DNA from 4 places in the Desulfosporomusa polytropa genome. Region 3 is predicted to be linked to each of the others. Evidence: riboswitches for the same ligand, from Rfam matches in the RefSeq annotation. Region 3 holds a riboswitch; each other region holds the start of a gene.
What was found. A riboswitch is a leader RNA that binds a small molecule or an ion and turns the genes downstream of it on or off. The one in region 3 is predicted to bind cyclic di-GMP.
Positions count from the first base shown of each region.

Region 1 (6,193 bases), 2.3 Mb from region 3:
TAATCTGATTGCCGAATCAGATGTCAAAGATCTTGGTATGCATACTGAAATGCTGGTTGACGCCTATTTGGCTATGTTTAAACAGGGTAAACTAACTAATAAACATAAGCATTTAGATAAAGGGAAAAGTGTCTGGACATTTAGCGCCGGCACCCGGGAGTTATACGATTGGGTAGACAAAAATCCTTTTCTGGCTGCTTATCCGGTAGATTACACGAATGATCCGGCTGTTATCGGGCAGTTTGATAATTTTATATCAGTAAATAACTGTGTTGAAGTTGATCTTTATGGACAAATATCCTCTGAATCATCAGGTGTGCGGCAAATTAGCGGTACAGGCGGGCAACTGGATTTTGTAACAGGCGCGTATTTATCCAAGGGCGGTAAGAGTTTTATCTGTTTTCGTTCGTCTTTTACCAATAAAAAAACTGGAGCTAATGGTTCCTGCGTAGTGCCAACTTTGCCGACAGGCGGTATTGTGACTAGTCCGCGGACACAGGCTCACTATCTTGTCAACGAATGGGGTAAGGTTAAGCTAGCAGGTTGCTCTACCTGGGAACGGACAGAGCGAATTATTAGTATTGCCCATCCTGATTTCCGAGAAGAACTTATTAAAAATGCCGAGCAAATGAAAATTTGGCGCAGGTCTAATAAGAAATAGCGATGTTGCAATAATAGATATGATAAAGGCGAAAGTCTGTATGACTTCCGCCGTGGTTTATTTTGTAGATAAATTTGTTAAAGGATCATCAGATGTGCTTTCATATAAAAGCTTTTTTGCTTGTCGGGAAGCCCATTTGATTTCATTTGCTGTTACTGCTACATCCAGTAAGGCGTGAAGGTGAAAGCTACCGGTGTCATTTGGTTGCCATTGTTCAATAGCCTGCATTAATTTTTCCCAGTAATCTTCACTGATTTCTTCGGGCAGGGCTGTTCTCTCATCGATAATAATGGCTCGTAGCTTCCCGTTGACTCTTGTTATAGTTGTACAGCCACTTGCCAGTATTTCCAGAATTATTTTAAATGCAGGACTGATTGGGGGTAAACCGGATTGGTACCGCCGGTCAAATCGATCAGGTAAGAGTTCATAAATTCGGTCAGCTTTCCCTATTAGCGATTGATTGTAATCAATGAATTTTTCTGCGTTAGTAAACCGATTAGGTTGTTCTGAGGTAATGGGATTTAATAAATCTCCCTCGCTTTTAAGAAATTGTAATAGTGTGCGGGCTTCTTTATTTAGTTTATGAACGCTTTTCTTTTGCGCTTGGCGTAAAATAGGTGGTTGGTTTTCAAGCTGTACATAATCTTGAATGGCCTGACAAAAATAAAGTACAGCCTGTTGATTGCTTTCGTGTAGTTTTTCTTTAAATTTCTGTTTAAAATCGGGAGGCCAAAGGATAATATTAATGAACATGGCGACAATGAGGCCAATAAATATTACAGCCGATCTATCCACGGCATGGGACAGAAATTGATCAGTGCTGGCGCTTAAGATGAATAAGGCTGCAATAATTTTAAAAGGGGGCTATGTAGTGAACGAAAGATATGTAGGAATTTTAGGAATAGGTTCTTATGTTCCTGAACAAATTGTTACCAATTTTGAATTAGAAAAAAAAATGGATACCTCAGATAAATGGATTGTTGAGCGTACAGGTATAAGTGAAAGACGGGTTATAAAAAAAGGCCAGGCTACTTCAGATTTGGCGACTAAAGCAGCTGAAAAAGCGCTGCAGGATGCAGGTGTGACAGCAGAAGAACTTGACCTGATTATTGTTGGGACAGTTACTCCAGACATGGTGTTTCCCTCAGTTGCTTGCTTAGTACAACAAAACATTAAGGCGATTAATGCAGCTGCCTTTGATCTCACGGCAGTTTGCTCTGGGTTTATTTATGGAGTTGCTACTGGTAGTTCTTTTATTAAAACAGGAACTTATAAAAAAGTGTTAGTTATTGGTGCAGAGTCATTATCGACGATTACTAATTGGACAGATCGGAATACAGCCATATTATTTGGTGATGGGGCTGGAGCCGTTGTTTTAGGTGAAGTAGAACCAGGATATGGAATTCTCGGGATGGATTTGGGAGCTGAAGGTAATGGTGGTCACTTGCTTATGGTGCCTGCAGGCGGATCACGCACTCCTACAACCAAAGAAACAATTGAGCAAGGTTTGCATTTTATTCATATGGATGGTAATGAGGTATTTAAGTTTGCTATTAAAATAATGGGTGAAACAGTAAAAAAAGCTCTTGAGAATGCTAAGCTTTTGGCCAAAGATATTACTTATTTGGTACCCCATCAAGCTAATCTGAGAATTATTCAGTCGGCTGCTAAGCGCTTAGGTATACCGCTTGAAAGGGTAATTATTAATGTTGATAAATATGGGAATACATCGGCTGCATCTATCCCTATTGCACTGGACGAAGGCGTTAAAAGCGGCAGAATAAAACAAGGAGACATTATCGCCATAGTAGGTTTTGGTGGCGGTTTGACCTGGGGATCAGGTATAATTCGTTGGGGTAAATAATAAATTAATATATTGATTTTTAAAATAAAAATCCCGCTGGTCATAAACTAGCGGGATTTTACACGTATACGATATAAGCTCTAAAATTATTTGACACTAATAATTTGTCCTTGAGTAATTGTTGCCAACTGGTCAGGGGTAATCCTAAATACATCAAAAGGCGTGCCAGCTGCAGCCCATACTTCATTATAATCAAACAGATCTGCATCAATAAGGCACTTAAGCTTGCTGAGATGACCGATGGGTGGTATGCCGCCAATGGCAAAACCGGTCGTTTCATGAACAAAATTATTATACAACTTATTTCTAAAATAATAAATCAAAAGTCCTGTATAATAGGACTTATATCCTAATTTTTACTTGACTAAAATTAGCCAGTAATGATAATATATTACAGTAACACAAAAAAAACGACATATTTGGCAAACTTATCGAAAGGTAAGGACGCAAAGCTATGGATCTAAGGGTTTTACCTATGATTGCCAGGTTGCCATCGCGTGATAAGACTAGGCTTTGGCTTGGTCTTATTTTATTTTTGAGGTGAGAGATACGATGCTTAAGTTAGGAGATAGAAATTGTACTTTAAAGAATATTGATGGTGACAAGTACCAGAAAAGCAACCTTACTAATCTGCTGGAAACATATAAAATATTAGCTCACAGAGCGGAAGAAATTATTTTATTTATAAAACTAAATGGTTATATTATCGATGCTAATGATGTGGCCTTACATAAGTATGGCTATTCCCGCAGGGAATTATTAGCAATGACTGTTTTCGGACTAAGGATAGATGAAAAATCTATTGTACTAGCTGATTTGAAAACTAGTAAGGAAAAAGGAGCTAGTTTTGAAACGGTTCACAGAAAAAAAGATGGAAGCCTAATAAATGTGCAAGTTAACTCTCAATGTACAACTATTAGCGGAAAGAAAATTCTTATTAGTGTCATTAGAGATATAACTGAGCAAAAAATTATGAAAGAACAACTACATTATGTGGCAAGGCACGATTATCTAACTGGATTACCTAATCAGTACTATTTGAGTGAATATATTTGTCAAATGCGTGAAAAAACAAGTCTAAAAATGAGTGCACTTCTTTTTGTAAATATCGATAATTTCAAGAGAGCTACCGATATTTACGGTTATAGTGCTGGGGATTCGATATTGAAGCAAGTTGTTACTTGTTTTCAATCCAATTTGCGCGAAAATGATTTTTTTGCCAGGCTTGATAAAGATGAATTTGCTATTATAGTACCTGATATAGATAAAGAAGAAACAAAGCTAATAGCAAACAAACTAGTAAAAGCGTTAAATCAAGAGAGTTTTGTTTTCGACGCAAGCTTTTTTAAAGTTAGTGTGAGCATGGGAATATCATTTATTGAGACAATACATGATATTGATAATGCATTTTCTTATGCGGATGCTGCCATGCGCGCTGCGAAGGAAGAAGGAAAAAACAGAGTAGTGGTAATTCAAAACCAGGAAGATAGAATGAAGGTATTTGAAAACAATCGGATTCTAACGCTAGTTAACACTGCCATAAAAAAAAATAAATTTAAACTATTCTTACAGCCTATATATAAGATTGGAAATGACGTTTTACATTACGAAGCCTTAATTAGGATGATTGATAATCAAGGAGAGTTACTTCCGCCGGCTACGTTTATTCCTTTAGCTGAGAGATATGGTCTGATGTCTCAGATTGATCAATGGGTTATACGAACGGCAATTGAGATGCTTGAAAGTCGAAATGATTTAAATATTTTTGTTAATATTTCGGGTGAAAGTCTTGGCGATGATTCACTATTAAAATGGATAGAATCTCGTATTAGTAAAAGTACGATAGATCCATGTCGAATTGGATTTGAAATAACGGAAACAACAGCGATAAAGAATATTACGAAAGCAGAATATTGGATTCGGAGGTTAAAAGCTCTGGGATGCTGCTTTGCGCTGGATGATTTTGGCGTAGGATTTTCGTCTTTCTCACATCTACATACATTACCAGTAGATTATTTAAAAATCGATGGGTCATTTATTAGAGATTTGGATTCTGACAATACCAAAAGAGCATTAGTGCAAGCAATGAATGCTGTGGCACATACGCTGGGGAAAAAGACAATAGCTGAGTTTGTTGAAAATGAGAGTATTTGGCGAATTTTGCATGAATTAAGTGTAGATTATGGGCAGGGTTATTATCTGGGTAGACCTGAACCTATATGTAAAGTCTAATGGCTGAAGACTTGCAAGAAGTTTCAAAATATAGTAGTTTGAGGAGCTGTTAATCAAATGAATGCGAAAGAAGAAGAAAATATTGTAATAAAGGAAGACGTGTCTACGATAATACAAGAATTACCTTGTCTTTTGGATAAATTAATAAAAAAGTTATCAAAAGAAGAATTCTCTCAGTTAACCCTTCAGATAAAAAAAATAATTCTAGAAGCTTAGTCTCCGATTTTGGCAAGAAACTTATGTAATTTATTAACATATAATATATCAATAAGTGTAACCTTGCAAAAAAGGAGAGGATATAATGGACTATAAAAGAGTTGACAAATGCCAAGGTTGCTGTCAACTTGAATTTGACATATTGCCAACAAATAGGCCGCCAGCCATTGACGCCGGATTTTGGGTACAGGCGACAGCCAGCGGCGAAGTATGCGGTTATGATAATGGTACCGGTAGTATTTCCTTATCGGCTGAAGGTTTGATTCCCCTAGGTGTATATACTGCCTGGTTTCTTACCGACAGGGGTCTAAAGCCAGCCGCCCCTACTGATGCTATCTATACGGCAGATGGTTTTGATCCTAACTGATTGGTGGTAAACAGTGATGGAGTGTTGAATTATTATATCGCGCCACTTGATTTTAACCCGTTTCGTGGTATCCCTTTGCCAGGAAGTAAAGTAAAGGCAGTAATCCAGGGAGTAATTATTGGTTTTCATAGTAATCGTACTACTAATGGTGTAATTCCCGGTGAATTCAATGTAACCTTTTTTGAACAGCTAACAGCTGAAATATGCTTTTCCCGCACAATCGCTATGGTAGCTACTGTTACGGAAAAATAAATAATAAGTATCGCTATTACCATAGTATTATAATAAAAAATGAAGTGATAAGGAAAAGAGTAATGTCATTAAATGTGATATTACTCTTTTTTTACAAAAAATATAAAATTATCCAATTTTATAAGCAGAACCAATTGACATAAATTTCACAAAGTATTATCATTAATAAATAGACGGAAAATTTAGAAAGGAGCGATTTTAATGATTCAAGTAGCAAAATTGTTTAAAGGTATTAATGGCAAATTGATTCTTTGTTTGTTTTTTACTGGTTTGGCCCCATTGGTAGGCTTTATATTATTGATGACTATCTTATCACAGATTCAATTTCAAGGATTTATATGTACGTACATTAGTATAATTATAGTGGCATTATTGATATGGGCGATACTTATTGCTAGAGTTATTGCCAGTCCTATTCATACATTGCTTATTAGTCTGCGTGAAATGGCTGCCGGAGGTGGCGATTTAAAGCAGAAGCTACATATTACGACAAATGATGAAATTGGTCAGTTAGCTCATAATACCAATAATGTTATGGAGAAAATTTCGGACTTAGTTGGTGAGATTACACAGATTGGCGGCAAAGTATCAGAAGATAGTA
Region 1 is NZ_AP042400.1:4,420,742-4,426,934, forward strand. Features, by position in the region: gene ACZ449_RS22465 (acetyl-CoA hydrolase/transferase family protein) at 1-661, shown strand, start outside; gene ACZ449_RS22470 (hypothetical protein) at 719-1,456, opposite strand; gene ACZ449_RS22475 (beta-ketoacyl-ACP synthase III) at 1,494-2,525, shown strand; gene ACZ449_RS22480 (YbaK/EbsC family protein) at 2,612-2,848, opposite strand; cyclic di-GMP riboswitch class I at 2,937-3,020, shown strand; gene ACZ449_RS22485 (sensor domain-containing protein) at 3,078-4,757, shown strand; gene ACZ449_RS22490 (hypothetical protein) at 4,815-4,973, shown strand; gene ACZ449_RS22495 (hypothetical protein) at 5,059-5,340, shown strand; gene ACZ449_RS22500 (hypothetical protein) at 5,362-5,592, shown strand; gene ACZ449_RS22505 (methyl-accepting chemotaxis protein) at 5,794-6,193, shown strand, end outside.
Region 1: another riboswitch for cyclic di-GMP. It lies ahead of ACZ449_RS22485 (sensor domain-containing protein); the one in region 3 lies ahead of ACZ449_RS11665 (STAS domain-containing protein).

Region 2 (6,193 bases), 1.9 Mb from region 3:
AGCAGCGATAGTATTACCACAGAGTACATTCATTTCCCCTGCCCGCAAGAGTGCGTCTCTCTCACCACGAGTAATTGCTGGTTGCAGTACCGCCAAGGCCTTATCATACTCTTTCAACTGAAAATATGCAGTACTAACGCTTCGAGTTACAGCAGAAGGCATCAATGTACCAGAATGTTGTTCAAATAAATTGACAGCCTGTTCATTCTGACCTGCCTGTTGCAGGATAGTAATATAATCAGAAAGAGCCGATTTGTCTTGCGTATCTGCCTTAACAAGACGAGCCATAATATCTAGTGACTGTTGATATTGGGCATTTTGAGCCATCTGCACAGCTTGAGTATGCAATAACTTCCGCTCATTTTCAGTAGAAACAGCCGACTGTTCAACAGTAGCTGATGGCACCTGCCCTACTACAGGGACATCGTCCGCCAACCGATATGTACGCAGGCTTCTCTGATACCATTGAGAATAATGTTGCTTGTCCGAACTATTCTCTATGACCATCTGAAATAATGCTTTTCCACCGCCTATATTGCCCATTGACAAGAGTGCCACTGCGTCTTCTGCCGCACCTGCAAGCATTCCCTGATTTTCTAGCAATACCTGACGATACATAGGTAATCCCTTGTCCAGTTGACCGGCATACAGTAATGTATAAGCCAAGCCCGCTCGATACCTGTGATTTTGCGGACTGTGAGCAATGAGTAACTCAAAACTGGTTTTAGCTAATCGTACCCGACCTGTCCGAATATAGCATTCAGCCACACAATATAAAACTCTATCAGGCATAGCTTCTAACCGTGGCCATGCTGCGTTAGCTGTCTCTATAACCTCCTCATAACGACAATCATCAAACAAAGAGACAACAGCCTCTTCCTCTGCCACAGAAGTATGTACACGAACAGAGTATTCACGACCTGCATCAGGTACTACGGCTGCCGCCGCTTCACCCGTATTATGCTGTGTGGCCATAAATGCCGAAACAACAGCCAGCCAAAACCGTCGATCTTTCAATATGTTACACCTCATTTTTCATGTAAAAGATGTATTAATCACATAATCGCTTGCATTTGTTAAAATATTATACCATGCTAGCCAGGAGCCAAAATTAAAGATTACTTAAAGAATTCATCCAGGGAAAGTTAACCTTTCCATCTAGAAAATAAAAACACCTGGTAACACTCACAAAAAAATACTTGCAAGAGCAACCAGGCAGTCATAAGCATCACGCCGTTAGACCCACGGCTTTGCGTCACCGCTTTTCAACGGGTATGCCAATTTCTTTAATTGTCAATTATATTTTACCGATAAACCTATACCTTGTCAATTTGTATTTACTTAGTACCCGGGAGTTTGACACTTGTATAAACAAAAAATGCCCTTGAAGCCTTGAAATAGGCTTATTTTTTTGTCAAATTTTTCTTTTGATTATCGAGTAATATCTAATAATGTGTTATAATATAGGTGACAGGAGGTATTCGTTATGCATTTGAGTATTGTTCAGTCCAAAAATTCTAAATCTCTATATGTCATTCGTTCTACTTATAAAAACGGTCGCAATTCTTCTGAACGAGTGGAAAAGCTCGGCACCTATACTGAATTATTAGAAAAACTAAACGGCCAAGATCCTATCGCGTGGGCCAAAACCTATATTGATGAGCTCAACAAAAAGGAAAAAGCCGGCAAACGCGAAGTAAGTATCTCATTTTCTCCAGCAAAACACATCGGGAAAAATCAGCAAGTCCTTTTTAACGGCGGATATCTTTTTTTGCAAGTTATCTACTATGCTTTAGGTCTTGATTCGATCTCGAAAGCCATTTCGAAAAAACATAAATTTGCCTTTGATCTTAATTCCATTCTTTCTAATTTGCTATATGCCCGAATTCTTTTTCCCGCCTCCAAACTTGCCACCATGCAAATTGCACAAAAATTCCTTGAACCTCCTTCCTTTGAAATTCAACATATTTATAGGGCTCTTGGCATTATTTCCGAAGAAAGCGATTTCATTCAATCCCAACTATATAAAAATAGCCGCCGCACCCTCGATAGAAATACTCACATCCTCTACTATGATTGCACAAATTATTTCTTTGAAATCGAACAGGAGTCCGGTCTTAGACAATATGGTATGTCTAAAGAACACCGACCGAACCCGATTGTTCAAATGGGCCTCTTTATGGATGGTGACGGCATCCCGCTGGCATTCAATATTTCCAAAGGCAACACCAATGAACAAGTGACTCTGACTCCGTTAGAGCAAAAACTTCTGAAAGACTTTGAACTATCTAAGCTTGTTGTTTGCACCGATGCCGGTCTTGCTTCCAACGCAAACAGAAGATTTAACGATAAAAAAAATCGAGCCTTCATTACCACTCAGTCGATAAAAAAGTTAAAGAAACCTTTACTGCAGTGGGCTCTTGCAAAATCAGGATGGTTTATTCCAGGCACTGACGGTACTTTTGATCTCACAAAACTCGATACAGACGATACCCTTTATAAGGCCTATAAAAATACCACTTTTTTCAAAGAACGCTGGATAAAAGAAAATGACTTAGAACAACGCCTGATTGTTACTTTTTCTTTGAAATACAGGGATTATCAAAGAAAAATACGCAGCTCCCAGTTAGAACGTGCCATGAAGCTTGTTCAAAAAAATCCGCAGAAAATCGGTAAATGCCATTCAAATGACTTCAAACGCTTTATCGCGAAAAAAAGTATCACTCCCGATGGTGAAATCGCTGCAAAAAACTTGTATAGCATCGACGCAGAACTCATCCTAAAAGAAGAAATGTTTGATGGATATTATGGTATCTGTACTAATCTGGAAGATGATGCACAATCCATCATACATACAAATCATCAACGTTGGGAAATTGAAGAAAGCTTTCGCATTATGAAAACAGAATTTCAGGCACGCCCCGTTTATTTGAGCCGCGATGACCGCATTCACGCTCATTTTACAACATGCTTTTTAGCACTGACTCTGTATCGCCTTTTAGAGAAGATCCTCGACGAACGCTTCTCTTGCCACAGAATTATAGATGGCCTGCGCAATTTCAATTTTTATAAAGTCGCTTCCGAAGGCTATATGCCTACCTATGTCAGCGATGACTTTACAGATCTACTTCATGAAAAATTTCAATTCCATACAGACCGACAAATTATTCCAACTCAAGAAATGAAAAAAATTTTTAAAGCCACTAAAAACGAAAAAACATTACTCAAAAAGTAAGAAAATACGAAGTGCCTAGAACCCTTTATTTTCAAGGGTTCTAGGCACTTTTTTCTCTTGCAAGTGTCAAACTCGGGATATTTTACCGATAAACCTATACCTTGTCAATTTGTATTTACTTAGTACCCTCCTGGCGTGTTCATAGAAAATAAGCTACTTTCTTTACAGGAGATCTAGAGCTTGCCTTTTCGAAGAAATTCAAGAATTTTACCGCCCAGAGCAACTTTCATGAAAAAGTATAACAGGATCAGCACGCTGATGTTATCAAGTAGATCTCTTTGTTTTATCTTATACCAGCCCAATTGAATTGTTCCCAACCAAGCTTCATCTATGGGTTTGGAAAACTGCCAACCTTCAAGCGGCCAATAGAAAATGCTTGGGTGAATCCACATCACATCAAACACATCATGCAACAATGTCCCGATAAAAACTGGAACTAGCCATTCATTTTTGTTCCAAAGCCATTGCATAGCCGTGAGAATTCCAATAAACCCTAAAAAAATCAAAGAATGACCAATAGCACGACTCTCATACGTAAAACTGCTTTCAAGCAACTTAAACACAGATTTGTCGATCAGATCCGGCAATAACGAAGAGACAATTACTATTCGATAATCAATCTGCCGAAGGTGCAAACCCGTTTCCAGCACTTTCACTGCGGCAGTCGTAAATCCGACATGGGATAGTGGTAACATTCTTCCTCCCGTTTTCACTTTCAAATACTACGATTTCATATTTTTGCTGAAAATTAGCTTACTCCAGTATTCACCGGTTCAGCTATTTTGATTGTTTTTTCCGAGCACCTTAATACTAAATCCAGCATCTTTCCACTTACTATGATTTAAGCAATTTCGAGTGTCCAATAATTGCTTGTTCCGCATGAGAAGCCCCAATTCATCAGCTGAAAGATATTTAAACTCTTTATGATCTGCTAACAACAAAATCAAATCAGATGCTACGAAAGCATCTTCCAGATTTGACAATTCAAATTCATAATCTTTTACATATGGATCATATATACCTACATCTATATTTGCTTGTTTAAGTTCGCGGATGACTTTAGTAGCAGGGCTTTCTCTTATGTCGTCCACATTCCCTTTGTAAGTAACCCCCAATACTGTTATTTTGGGTTTTACTACTTGATCCAGCATTTTTTTTACTAATCCGACAACAAAATTCGGCATCCCATCATTTATTTCCCGGCTTAACCGTATTAATTTCGCATTGTTGGATTTTTCAACGATAAACCATGGATCTACTGCCAGACAATGGCCACCGACTCCTGGACCCGGTTGGTGTATATTCACTCGCGGATGCATGTTTGCCAATTTAATTATTTCCAACGCATCCAAATCTAAATCATAGGCTATTCGGCAAACCTCGTTTGCCAGTGCAATATTGACATCGCGAAACGTATTCTCCATTAATTTAGCCATTTCTGCTGATGTAGCATCCGTAATTAATAAGTTCCCTTGTACTACTTTTTCATATATTTCCCTTGCTTGATAGGATGACTTGTCATTTATTCCGCCAATAATACGATCATTACTAACGAATTCGTGCAGGATGTTTCCAGGCAGCACCCTTTCCGGGCAATGCGCCAGATAAATTTCTTCACCGATTTCAAATCCGCTTTTTTGCAAAATAGGAACTAGAATATCTTCCGTGGTACGCGGTGAAACTGTTGATTCCAAAATTACCAAATTTCCTTTTTGCAAGAATGGCAGTATTGACTCAGTAGCATGCATGACATACGTTAAGTCTGCCGAATTATCATCTTTTAACGGGGTAGGAACAGCAATAATAAAAACATCAGCTTGCTCGGGCACTTGCCTCACGATCATGTTTCCGGATTGGATTGCCGCACATACAACAGTTTTTAACCCAGGCTCGTTAATATGAATCTGTCCTTTACTCAGTACATCAACAATCTTGGAATCAACGTCTACGCCAACAACATGAAATCCATTAGTAGCAAAAACGCTTGCGGTCGGAAGTCCAATGTATCCTAAGCCCAAAACGCAAATCCTAGTCGTAGAAACTCCCCCTTACAATTAGTGTAACATCCAATATGCACATCTCGAAAAATTTCTAGCGTACAATTATAATTTTTTCAGTCTGTTTTTCGGTTATCTTTTGATACGCTTTTATGATGAACGCCTTGCAGCAGTTTAGCTTATTTCCCTGATATTTCTCCCACTTTTTTTCATATCGCAAAAAAATTTCACAGTCAAATAATTCATACATGACTTGTAATTGAGCTATGTGTAATCGATGATAAAATGGACTCGCTATCGTATTTTCCATATCATATTTTGACCAATAATTACAATCAAATGTCTCCATATCTTCTTCAAGAGTTTGAATTGCATTGTCCAGTATATTCTTATAAGCCTGCTCATTACTCGCTTTGTAATAATCGTAAAGTCCCCAGATTGAAAATATCCAACCATTTAGAACAACCGGTTTTTCAATATATTCTTTAAACCATAGTTTATTATCCATATATTGTGTACAGCCTCCATCAGCGATCGGGGTACACATAAAGTCCACAGCTTGCTTTGCTGCTTTCAAGTATTTTTCATCACCGGTTTCTTTGTAAGCCCGAACAAGTAACGAGGCTCCCTCTCCCTGAGCCATCGACGAATATGGCATTCTGGTTCCTACAATGGAAAAGGTATCCCACGCGCCATTTTCTTCCTGATTCTTCAATGCCCATTCAACGGTTCTCATAAAAGCTTCTTTGTATTTCGAGCAACCTGTTAGAATAAACAAATCATATGCCCCAAGCCCATAGTGAAATATCGCTATTGAGAAATACACTTTCTTCCCATCGCTTGTAACATTATATACAAGACCAGTTTCATCCAATAATGCCGCTGGGTTCAATACTTTTTCCGTCAAATTATTATAATAGCCATTCACTTCATTTTTTGAGTATACTTTGCCAACATCTTG
Region 2 is NZ_AP042400.1:222,075-228,267, reverse strand. Features, by position in the region: gene ACZ449_RS02655 (hypothetical protein) at 1-1,017, opposite strand, end outside; cyclic di-GMP riboswitch class I at 1,204-1,289, opposite strand; gene ACZ449_RS02650 (IS1634 family transposase) at 1,487-3,235, shown strand; gene ACZ449_RS02645 (metal-dependent hydrolase) at 3,409-3,930, opposite strand; gene ACZ449_RS02640 (nucleotide sugar dehydrogenase) at 4,009-5,253, opposite strand; gene ACZ449_RS02635 (D-glucuronyl C5-epimerase family protein) at 5,327-6,193, opposite strand, start outside.
Region 2: another riboswitch for cyclic di-GMP. It lies ahead of ACZ449_RS02655 (hypothetical protein); the one in region 3 lies ahead of ACZ449_RS11665 (STAS domain-containing protein).

Region 3 (6,193 bases):
CAATAATATTTTACCCTTATGAAGGACAATAATAACTGGTAAATTCAGAAAATTATCATGAATTTAATCTTATTATTGGGGCAATTGTTATCATTCCTTATCAACAAAGACTAAAGTTACCAGGGCCGAAAAGCTCGATATTGGAAATACTATCGTAGGAGGTGTTTTAATATGGGTAATATTTACGACGACAACTCGAAGTCAGCTCACGGTCCAAATGGTCTAGAGCAACGGCAGCAGGGACCCTACGGAGGTAAGGAAGCCGATCATCTTAGCAATAAAGACGCTGGACAAGTTTATCCGCAAAAGAAAGATATAAAAGCACGGCCAAAACAGTAGGCAAAAGGCAAGAGATCGTCCAGAATCAAGGAATGGTCTCTTGCTTTTTGCCTGTCTTTAAGAAATCTATTTACTGGTAGTACTTGACAATACGTCTAAAACCTCATTAATGTCAGGCAACTGTGAGGAAGGGTAAACTTTTATCCAGCTTACTTTGCCGTTTTCATCGATAACGATGTTAGCCCGTTCGGAATAGCCATCTTGCTCACGAAATATTCCATAATCCATGGCGACCTTGCCATGTGGCCAAAAGTCGGCTAGAATGCGTACCATCTTTAACTGTATAGCCTCAGCCCACAGTTTTTTGCAGGGTGTGGGGTCAACACTAAAGCCCATGGGTACAGTGTTGAGGTTTTGGAAGGCCTGATAGTTAGTTTCAAGAGCGCGCATTTGATCGGTACAGACAGGTGTCCAAGCCAAAGGATGCCAAGAAAGAAGTACTTTTTTGCCGCGATAGTTTGTTAGAGTAACGTATTGTTCGTTGTTATCAGTCAAAGTAAAGTTTGGCGCCTCATCGCCAACGGTAATAAGTTTCATAACGCAACCCCTTTTTTGATTTAGTTACTTGTAGCATACCCTAAAATGCAGGATTGCTATGTGTAAGTTCTAAACGGCATGGCTCTGCTCAGGACGGCCGACGTTCAGTTTGAGGTAGGGCTGCCGGTCACAAGGAGTCAACTACTTTTCGATTCAGGCCCTACTAAGAAAAATGATTGAAATTATCGTAATACCAGTTGACAATAATGAAAACAACTGGTATAGTAATAATTCCGAGGACGCGGGAGTGGCGGAACTGGCAGACGCACTAGACTTAGGATCTAGCGCCGTGAGGCGTGCAGGTTCAATTCCTGTCTCCCGCACCATAAGCAGCGAACCAAGTTTTTAGAAGCGATAGCGACGCGAAACCTTGAGTGAATCGCTTAGTTCTGAGCGGTAGCGAAGAACATCCTATAACACGTCGGGGCGTGGCTCAGTTTGGTAGAGTACCTGGCTTGGGACCAGGGGGTCGCAGGTTCGAATCCTGCCGCTCCGACCAATACAACTATTGATAAGATACTATTATACTGATCTGAATAATAAATTCATATGGGGTTATAGCTCAGTTGGTTAGAGCGCTTCGTTGACATCGAAGAGGTCGGCGGTTCGAGTCCGTTTAACCCCACCAGTGCAAACCAGAATACCATACCAAATAAAGCCATCACATCGTGACAGCTTTATTCCCCGGCCCCGGCTGGGGATTTTTTAGTTTATGGCGGAGGGGGGGGGCAAGCTCTCGTAACTAAGCGCTATACCTGGTCATAAACTAAACTGAGGTGAAATGAAATGTCCGAATTTGAAAATATCGGAGCAAGTGAGCTTGGATTAATTTCTGCAGTTTTGGGTATAGCGTTAGCTTATGATAAAACACCCGGAGAACAAAACGTCCTGGGTAATTTTATTATTGGAATAGGTTGCATTATTTTAGTGATAGCTTCTCAGACTGAATATTTAAATAGTTTAAAAGAAAAACAAAATGTAAATGAGGATAGTTCAGAAATTAAAAAACAAATTGAGGATATGCAAAAGCAAATCAAAAATATTATGAGCAAGACGCAATAATATTAGGATTAGTTATTGATAAGAGCTATTTATTTCCGCTTTTTATAAGCTTGTCAACAACGGCAGAAGCTCAGACCACAGCAAATATGATTTGGGTGCAGGTGAAGAGTGGTGATGTGCAATGGCGTAGGGTGCAACAGGCAAAAATGATTTCGTGTATAAGCACTGTTAGTGATTATATATATAGTTTTAAAAAAATTACGCATAATTTTTTGTTCTAAGCAGGATTCTGAAGAGTTATGTAGAATAATGCAAAAAAAATAATATTGGCAAACCTCCTGAAAAGGCGGGACGCAAAGCCATGGGTCTAAAGATTTTAATCTAAGATTGCCAGGTTGCAGCATGAAGTTAGCTGAAACTGGCAATCTTTTATTATTTCTATGGGATATTCTTGTAAGTATAAACAGGTATTTTGTACTTATTCTTTGGGGGTGGATTGGTGAAAGAAAATTCTAACTATGTTGTGGTTACTATTGGTCCCGAATGTCTTGCCGTCAATGCTGATTGCGTTCGCGACAAAATCTACAGCTTTTTTACAGGTGAAGCTACAGCTATCTGTCTTGATTTTAATGATACTCTTTATATGGATGCTGCTGGTGTTGGAATTATTGCCGCAGTAGTCTTTGAAGGACGACGTAAAGGTGTCAACATATCAATGAGAGGAGCCACGGGTTCGGTACTGGATATGCTTACGTCAACGGGATTATATCGATTATCTTCGTGGAGTGAAAATAACTTTGGAGTGTGAAACGCAACGTATTTTAATTGTTGACGACACAAAATTAAGTAACCAAATCATGAAGGATATATTAGGTAATGATTACGATATTCTTGTTTCGACATCGGGTGAAGAAGCCTTAGTTTTAGCTGCTTCAGAGAGTATAGATCTTATATTGCTAGATGTTGAAATGCCAGGAATGGATGGTTATGAGGTATGCAGAAGATTAAAGAAAAATCCTTATACCAAAAACATCCCAGTTATTTTCGTTTCGGCTGCTAATGATGTTCAGCATGAAACAAAGGGACTCGAAATAGGGGCCATTGATTATATTATAAAACCTTCTAATCCCGCTATTATAAAGGCACGAGTAAAAAACCATTTGGAGCTTAAGAAATATAGGGATATACTAGAGCGAATATCTCTAATAGATGGATTAACCGGTATAGCTAACCGTCGCCATTTTGATCAGACACTAGAAAAAGAGTGGAGACGTGCATTACGTCATAGAGATATTTTATCACTAGCTTTAATTGACATAGATTTTTTTAAAAAATATAACGATTATTACGGACATCTCGCGGGAGATGAGTGTTTACAGAAAGTGGGCAGCATTCTAACCGAATCGTTAAAAAGAGCCAGCGATCTGGGAGCACGTTATGGCGGAGAAGAGTTTGTTATTCTTCTCCCTTCAACGGCCAAAGCTGGGGCGCTAACAGTTACGGAAAGAATACGCAGTAATGTAGAGGAGTTAAGAATTTCACATGAGATGTCAAAAGTGGCCAAACATGTTACTGTGAGCATTGGGGTGGCCGCCATAAGACCAGAATTAGATAAGGTTCCTTCGGAGTTGATCCGGCAAGCTGATTCTGCTTTATATCAGGCGAAAAATGCTGGGCGGAATAGAGTTTGCACCGGATCAGATTGAATATTTTGTGGGTGCTTGAGTCGGCTTTAATGTTCGCCTAGATTTTGGTTTAGGCGATTTTTCGTTACGAGATGGGGTTAAAATAAAGAGATCATTACACTATGAAGCATACACCATAGAGACCACAACAAGGTTAAATATATAAATTCCATTTCAAATTTGCTCCTTACTATTCCTTGTTGCTGGGTTTATTAAACTTCACAAAAAAGGTTGTTCCATTTATATCAGTTTTTACTTTTATTTTTGCATTATGCCGTTCTGCAATTCTGTAACAAACTGGTAATCCGAGACCAGTCCCATTATCTTTAGTAGTTAAAAAAGGAGTTCCTAACTTATCTAAAATATCTTTGGGAATTCCTTGCCCCGAATCTTTTACAGACAAAAATACTTGTTCCTCATCAAGGCCTGTTTTGATAACTATTGTGCCTTTAGATGACATTGCTTCTTCTGCATTTCGCACTAGATTCATCAGAAGCTGTCGTATTTCCTTCTTGTCCAAATCCAACTCAGGAATATTACCTAGTTCGATTTTAATCTCGTTTCCTCGGTGAAGTGCGTCAGCTTGTAAGAGGGGAAATAGCATTTGAATGATTTCGTTCAAATTAGCATGCTGAAAATTAACAGCTTTGTTTTTTGCAAGCGATAAAAATTCGGTGATAATTAAATTGGCTCTGTCAAGTTCCTCAATCATCGTACTAAACTGTTCCTTGTGTTCGGCGTATTTGTCCTTCATTCCGAACATTTGCAGATAACCGCGTACTGTTGTAAGGGGATTGCGAATTTCATGTCCAATGCTGGCGGCCATTTCGCCAACAATGTTGAGTCTGTCAAGACGTTCTATTTCATTTTCTAGCTTCTTTTTTTCTGTAATGTTACGCCAAGAAACGGTGACTCTTTCATTATCCAGCTTGAGTACCTTAATGTCGTATACTTCGATAGTATTTGGCGTTTTCACATTGGATAAATAAAACGAGTCTATTTCTAAAGGTTCTCCAGTCTCGACTACACGACAATACATCTTAAATAAGCCTAATTCTACACAATTCGGAAATAGCTCATGCATTCCCCTTCCAACATTTTCTTCCTTAGTAATTTTATGATCTTGGCAGCCTGATTCATTGATATATTCGGATCGGAATTCAATAATTTGCCCGTTATCATCACGCTCAGCACGAAGAACTGCAAAACACTCTAGCATACTTTCAAGGTATTTTAGGAAACGATTTTCGGTCTCTTTTAGTTTTTCTTCTTCCAGTAGTCTACGCTCGGTAATATCTTCGCATACAGCTAAAGCACCAACAATAACTCCATTGTCGTCACGTACGGGACGGGCACTCCACAAGCCAAACTTGCGAACGCCATCATTCCACACAAATTCTAGTTCTTCACTCTCAATCTCTTCACCAAGCCATGTTGCGCGTTGAATCGGCATTTTTTCTGGCAATAGTTCCTGTCCATCACGCAATATCTTCAAATATGTTATATTTGATGCAGAATGAGAAAGAATACTCCAATCATCAATTCGCAGAAAACTAGCTGCCTTGGGATTATGCCTAATCTCTTTGCAGGAAATATCTGTAGTAATTGAAAGCCCGATAGGCATCATATCAAAGAAACAGAAGCTAGATTCATCTCCCGAGAAAGTCTTATTGACGAATGTTTTAAACTCTGGAGAATTGAGCATTTCAAGGTTTGACATTATTTACCTCGCTGATGAAAAGTTATTAATTTCTTCGATCTTTCTCGTGGAAATTCCTTCAAATAATTCCATTTATTAATATAAATACATTGAATTGTTGTGTACCAGTTGACAATAATCGAATCAGCTGGTATAGTATTAATTCCGAGGACGCGGGAGTGGCGGAACTGGCAGACGCACTAGACTTAGGATCTAGCGCCGTGAGGCGTGCAGGTTCAATTCCTGTCTCCCGCACCATAAAGCTTAAGCATAAGCAGAGAACCATATTGTCGCGAGCTGTAAGCGAAGAGAGAATATGAGTGAATCGCTTAGTTCTGAGCGGTAGCGGAGAACATCCTATTATAGTATAATATTCGGGGCGTGGCTCAGTTTGGTAGAGTACCTGGCTTGGGACCAGGGGGTCGCAGGTTCGAATCCTGCCGCTCCGACCAGATACCATTATAGATCAGAAAACTGATCTTTTTTATTGCAAAATAATTAATTGACATAACTAAAACGATCTGATACAATAATAAATCCGAAATGATGGCGATATGGCCAAGTGGTAAGGCTAAGGTTAGCAAGACCTTGATCCCCTAGTTCAAATCTGGGTGTCGCCTCCAAAAAATGCCTAGAATGCATGTTATCTTAGCTATGTCCAACCTACTTTACTATATAGGGAATCTAATGGTATGTAGCTGTCGAGCCACCTTGTAGTGGAGGGCAAAAGCATATCTCAAGATGCCCACCTGCTAGATGCAGGTTTGGACATACAAAGAGACGACATTTTGGGCAACTAATAATTAATAACCAATAAATTGCATTTGACGTAATAACAGTAACGTGGTAATCTATAAAAGTCGCTGTGAGCGGCGGAAATTATTGGCACAAATAATCGTGTTGACATAACTTAAATTAAATGTTATGATAT
Region 3 is NZ_AP042400.1:2,093,313-2,099,505, reverse strand. Features, by position in the region: gene ACZ449_RS11695 (hypothetical protein) at 172-339, shown strand; gene ACZ449_RS11690 (redoxin domain-containing protein) at 406-876, opposite strand; tRNA gene ACZ449_RS11685 (tRNA-Leu) at 1,118-1,202, shown strand; tRNA gene ACZ449_RS11680 (tRNA-Pro) at 1,299-1,375, shown strand; tRNA gene ACZ449_RS11675 (tRNA-Val) at 1,428-1,504, shown strand; gene ACZ449_RS11670 (hypothetical protein) at 1,663-1,938, shown strand; cyclic di-GMP riboswitch class I at 2,197-2,281, shown strand; gene ACZ449_RS11665 (STAS domain-containing protein) at 2,378-2,686, shown strand; gene ACZ449_RS11660 (diguanylate cyclase) at 2,676-3,584, shown strand; gene ACZ449_RS11655 (ATP-binding protein) at 3,754-5,283, opposite strand; tRNA gene ACZ449_RS11650 (tRNA-Leu) at 5,436-5,520, shown strand; tRNA gene ACZ449_RS11645 (tRNA-Pro) at 5,638-5,714, shown strand; tRNA gene ACZ449_RS11640 (tRNA-Cys) at 5,811-5,885, shown strand; RNA gene ssrS (6S RNA) at 5,888-6,061, shown strand.

Region 4 (6,193 bases), 2.3 Mb from region 3:
TCATCGCCGGGCTGAGACGATGATTGCCAATACCTTGCTAGTCTATCTGGAACCGTCGGCTTCTTCGACAAGTGAGCTGGTAACTGAACTGTTAGGCTATTTTGATGACAAAATTGAATTAAATCGATTGGAGGCATCAGCGCTGTATGCCGGCCTAGTGGTCGACACTAAAAATTTTGCCGTGCAAACAGGGGTTCGTACTTTTGAAGCCGCTTCTTATCTACGGCGGTCAGGGGCTGATCCCACGTTGGTCAGGCATTTATTCCGGGTTGATTTTGAGACAATGAAGAGCAGGGCGACAATTATAGAAAATACCGAGATGCCGCATGACGGGGTAGTTATTGCTGTCTGTCCGGCTGAGATAAAAAATGCTCAGGTGGCTGCTGCACAGACGGCTGACCTGCTGCTGAATATTGAGGGAGTACGAGTAAGCTTTGTCTTGTTTAATATTGAAGCTGGTATTGGTGTCAGTGCCAGGTCTAACGGGGATATCAATGTCCAGGTGATTATGGAACAGTTGGGCGGCGGTGGTCATCAATCAGTAGCGGGTGCTAAAATAAAAGATGCAAATGCCGCTGAGGTTAAAGCTAAAATCATAGAGATTGTAGATAGTTATATAAAGGAGAGTGCAATACATGAAAGTAATTCTGCAGCAAGAAGTGAAAAAACTCGGTAAAAAAGGTGACATAATTGAGGTATCAGAGGGCTATGCCCGCAACTATCTTTTACCGCAAAAACTGGCTGTTATGGCTACTGCCAATAACGTAAATAATGCCAATTTGCAAAAGGTTGCCGAAGAGCGCAAAAAAGAGCGCGCCTTTGATGAAGCTAAATTACTGGCCGCCCAGATGGCCAAAATTACTATCAGCATTCCTGTGAAAATGGGAGAAGGCGGTCGCTTGTTCGGTTCAGTTACAGCCAAGGATATTGCCGATGCTGTGGGTAAAGAACATAAGCTTGAGCTTGACAAGCGTAAAATTGAGCTTAAAGATGCGCTTAAGTCGTTAGGAACCTTTACTGTACCGATTAAACTACATCCAGAAGTTAGCACTCAGATTCAAGTCACACTGATAGCAGAGTAAGTTTTACAATTAGAAAGGTACTACCATGAAAGATTTTTTTAACAAACTAGTACGCAGCGGTAAATCTGACCGCGCTGCCAGTAGCTGCAGTAATCAAGAAGATCAACTTAAACGCCAGGTAGCCGCGCTGTACGGTTTGTACACCGGTGTCCTAGGCGCAGAAAAAGTCGTGCTTAAAGCTGGTAAACTAGGGGCGCTAGAACTTATGCGCTCTGCCCGTATTGATGAACGGGTGCTGGCACTGCAAAAGCTGGTATTTGAAGATCCAACCTTGGATCAATTGCCAGCCATACAGGATATCCCCGGGATACTTGAAGAAATTGAAGACGAGTTGGCAGATTTATGCGCTCGCCGCACTGTCGAAGATCGTATAGAGAAAAAAATCGCTGAAAAAATGGAAGAACGCCACCAAGAATATGTGCAGGAAATTCGCACGCAGGTTATTAAGGAAGAAAGCCCTGCGAATGTAGAAAATCCCCAAACGCTCAAAAAATACGCGCTTTTAGAAAAGCTTGAGACCCGCAAGTTAACCCGTTCGGCCATGGAGCTGTTGCGTCCATCCACCCTTGATGAAATCATTGGTCAGGAGCGGGCGGTTGAGGCTTTGAGAGCTAAGCTGACGTCTCCTTATCCGCAGCACCTTATTCTCTATGGACCACCTGGAGTTGGCAAAACTACGGCGGCTCGCCTGGTATTAGAAGAGGCCAAAAAGGCTAAAAGCACACCATTTGCTCAGGAGGCACCCTTTGTCGAGGTCGACGGTACGACCTTACGCTGGGACCCCCGGGATGTCACTAATCCGCTGTTAGGCTCAGTTCATGATCCTATCTACCAGGGCGCTCGTCGTGATTTGGCAGATAGCGGGGTGCCTGAACCCAAACCAGGTCTGGTCACAGATGCCCATGGCGGCATCCTGTTTATTGACGAAATCGGTGAAATGGATCCTATGCTGCAAAACAAACTGTTAAAAGTGCTGGAAGATAAACGGGTATTTTTTGATTCGGCCTACTATGATCCGGCAGATAGTAGTATTCCTAAATATATTAAAAAACTGTTTGAAGAGGGTGCGCCTGCAGACTTTATTTTGATCGGCGCTACCACCCGGGACGCCAGCGACATTACGCCAGCCGTGCGGTCGCGTTGTGCCGAGATCTACTTTGAGCCCTTAACCCCCAAACATATTCAGGAAATTGTGTACAACGCAGCAGTAAAACTTGCTGTGGCTATAGAGCCAGAAGTGCCGCAGCTCATCAGTGACTATACGATTGAAGGCCGAAAGGCAGTTAATATTTTAGCTGATGCCTATAGCATGGCGTTGATGCGAGTGGGGCAGGAAGAGCAGCTTGTCACCATTACCCAAGAGGATGTCTACCGTGTAGCGCAGGTTAGCCGTTTGTCACCTTATGTTACTCGCAAGGCAGCAGCTATTTTGGAAGTAGGCAAGGTATTTGGCCTTGGTGTCAGCGGTTATCTTGGTTCTGTGCTGGAAATTGAGGCTGTAGCTTTTCCGGCGGAAAAAGGCAAGGGCAGTATCCGGTTTAATGATACTGCTGGCAGCATGGCTAAAGACTCGGTATTTAATGCGGCTGCTGTTGTCAGGAAACTTACGGGCCAAGATTTAGCAAGTTATGACCTGCATGTCAATATCATCGGCGGCGGACGCATTGATGGCCCGTCAGCTGGTACCGCTATAGTTTCAGCCATTATTTCCGCCATTACTGGTAAACCCATCCGTCAGGACGTAGCTATTACCGGAGAAATTTCGATTCAAGGTAAGGTTAAAGCGGTTGGTGGTGTATTTGAGAAGGCCTACGGCGCTAAACAAGCCGGGATTGTGACAATGATTATTCCGCAAGAAAACAAGTCAGATATTCCAGCGGAGCATTTAGGACTTATTATCCGGCCTGTTGTCACAGTCGAAGAAGCCATGGCAATCTTGTTTGATGAAATTGAGGTTGCCAGCGCGTAGCGAGTTATTATATAGAAAAGGCCGCGCTTAACCGGGTAAGCACTGTAGTACGATACCTGGATAAGCGTGGCTTTTTTAATTAAGTGAGGAGAATTTACATGATTGACCGCGTTCCCCCTCAAAATGTGGAAGCTGAGCAGTCGGTGTTGGGCGCTATGATGATTGAACGCGAAGCCATTTCCAAGGTATCGGAAATCATAAGGCCAGAGGATTTTTACCGCGAGGCACATCGTCTGATTTATAATGCCATGATGGAATTGTTTAATAAAAATGAAGCTGTGGATTTGGTAACGGTTGTTGAGATATTGCGTCGAGATGACAAGCTGGAAGTTGTTGGTGGCATTTCTTATGTTTCCGCGCTGGCTAATAGTGTGCCGACTGCGGCAAATGTCATGTATCATGCCCGGATTGTGGAAGAAAAAGCGCTGTTAAGACATCTTATAACTACAGCTACCCATGTTGCTGGCATGGGCTATGAAGCCAATGAAGATGTAACTGTCATTATGGATAAGGCCGAGAAGATGATTCTGGAGGTAGCCAATCGCAAGGCTGGTCAGGAATTCGCTTCTATAAAAAATATTATTTTTGATGTATTTGACAGGGTTTCTGAACTGTATTCTTCTAAAGGCGGCATTACCGGGTTGTCTACTGGTTTTAAAGATCTGGATAAGCTGACCTCTGGCTTGCAGCCATCAGACCTTATTTTGATTGCCGCCCGTCCCAGTATGGGTAAAACCGCTTTTGTTCTTAATATTGCTCAGAATGTTGCGATTAAGGAAAAACAAGCGGTGGCCTTTTTTAGTCTAGAGATGTCCAAGGAGCAACTTGTGCAGCGGATGCTTTGTGCCGAGGCCCCTATTGATGCCCAGCGCCTGCGAATTGGAGAACTGGAAAACAATGACTGGGACAAGCTAGTAAGGGCCGCTGACCGTTTGGCTGCTGCACCAATCTTTATTGATGATACCGCCGGCATCACCGTTATGGAGATGCGTTCCAAAGCCCGTAGGCTCAAAATTGAACATGATCTCCAGCTTATCATCATCGATTACCTGCAGCTTATGCAAGGTAGTGCCGGCAGTTCCCGCAGCGAAAACCGTCAGCAGGAAATTTCCGAGATATCCCGATCGCTAAAAGCCCTAGCTCGCGAGCTCAAGGTGCCAGTTGTTGCCTTATCTCAGCTCAGTCGGGGTGTAGAGTCACGGCAGGTGAAAAAACCTATGCTCAGTGACCTCCGGGAATCTGGTTCCCTTGAGCAGGATGCTGACATCGTGGCTTTTCTCTATCGCGAGGACTACTATGATCCGGAGACTGAGCACAAGAACATCACCGATGTTATCATTGCTAAGCATCGTAATGGTCCGGTTGATAGTATTCAACTGTTCTTCCACAAACAATTTACCAAGTTTAGTGATTTATCCAGGATACCTGGGTAGTGTATTAATTCCGGTAGGATTAATGGCTTTTAAGGAGAGTTTATCTATTACGACCATCCTGGGATGGTCGTTTTGTTTGCTGGGTTTGGCGCTGATAAACTATAAAGCCTAAAGAAAATAACAAAAAAATAACAAAAATAAACAAAAATAACAACATCAAGGACGTAATTTCGACAGTAAACGATAAAGTCATTGTTTTATAATAGAATTAAAACAAATATTAAGTAAACTTGTCGAAAGGCAAGGACACAAAGCTATGGGTCTAAGGACGAATAGTCTATGATTGCCAAGCTGCCAACTAGCGTATGGTTGATTTTAGCGGCAGGCGTTAGTCTGCCTTCTTTGCTGCTCATTTCTAAGCATAATTTGGGTTAATACGTGGGTTGTAAAACTATACTGCAATTGCAGTAATGGCTGCCGTTATAGGAGAAACGACCATAATATTGGCGTAGTTATTGTGCTTGCTGGCAAAGAGAGCAACAAAGTGCTAAAAGCAATGCTTTTTATTGGGAAATAAAATGATGACAAGGGGTTGCTATAGTGCTGGAGGCATGCTTTTATAGTGATGGTAGTGTTAACAATGAAGAGTTTGAAAAAATTGTAAGACAATATCATAAGGTGATCTTGCGGTATGTTAAAACCTATTTCTTGCCTGGCGGGGATTATCGCGATATGTATCAATGGGGTTTAATTGGCTTATATAAAGCTGTGTGCAACTATGATAATCAGCGGGGTGAATCCTTTGGTCTAATCGCAGGGCTGAATATTCAAAGCACGATTAAATCGGCTGTAACTATGTATAATCGTAAAAAGCATTGTTTTCTTAATGAAGCTGTTTCCTTGCATGGCCTGCCGGAATCACCCGGCGTAAGTCTGGAGGCGGTATTTGTTGATGCCAGTCAACAGGATCCGGCTGATCTTATTGTCGAAGAAGAACTGGTAGAAAGTATTGAGGATGAGTTGAACCGTAGGTTGTCTCGCCTTGAAAAACAGGTTATTGATCTATATATTGCTGGTTATAAACAACGTGAAATTGCAAAAAAGTTAAACTTACAGGAAAAGGTTATTGATAATGCGATTCAAAGAGTTCGCGGCAAAATGTCGGTGCGACTGAAAAGCTGGGGCAGCTGCGCCTCTGTGCAGCTTAAGCAACCTTCGGTAACGGCAAATCTTGCGCAGGTGATAATGCGATAAAAGAACATAGTTTAAACCAGTGTAAAGCAGGCATACGCTTTTGATTAAGAGCGTATGCCTGTTTGTATTTCTGTGAGCAAACATAACTTTTTGGGGTTTGCTTTACACTGTCGCAGTGCAGTACAATGATTTTAGAATAGAGCAACGGGGTGAATGGTTGTGGATAGTAGCAAACAGGCAGTTATCGCCCATGAAAAGGGGTTGCATGCCCGGGTGGCAGCCATGATTGTCCAGAAGGCGCATGAACTGGAACGTAAATGGCAGGTTAAGCTGTACTTTCGCCGGTCTGACGGTCTGCCGGTGCGGGCTGTCAGTATGATGCCATTGGTAGCGCTCAGGGTTAAACAGGGTGATTTGCTATGGGTAGAGGCTATAGGTCAGTCGGCAGCAGCGGCAACTGAGGAGATGAAGGCCTTGCTCGAAAGCGATTTTCAGCAAGGTGATGCTATCCTAATGAGTCAGGTTGATACTTTGTTGCAAGATAATGCCGTTACAGCTGACCAGATATTTGTCAG
Region 4 is NZ_AP042400.1:4,356,438-4,362,630, reverse strand. Features, by position in the region: gene ACZ449_RS22180 (DHH family phosphoesterase) at 1-676, shown strand, start outside; gene rplI (50S ribosomal protein L9) at 636-1,082, shown strand; gene lonC (Lon family ATP-dependent protease) at 1,108-3,051, shown strand; gene dnaB (replicative DNA helicase) at 3,150-4,484, shown strand; cyclic di-GMP riboswitch class I at 4,698-4,783, shown strand; gene ACZ449_RS22160 (sigma-70 family RNA polymerase sigma factor) at 5,025-5,678, shown strand; gene ACZ449_RS22155 (sigma 54-interacting transcriptional regulator) at 5,838-6,193, shown strand, end outside.
Region 4: another riboswitch for cyclic di-GMP. It lies ahead of ACZ449_RS22160 (sigma-70 family RNA polymerase sigma factor); the one in region 3 lies ahead of ACZ449_RS11665 (STAS domain-containing protein).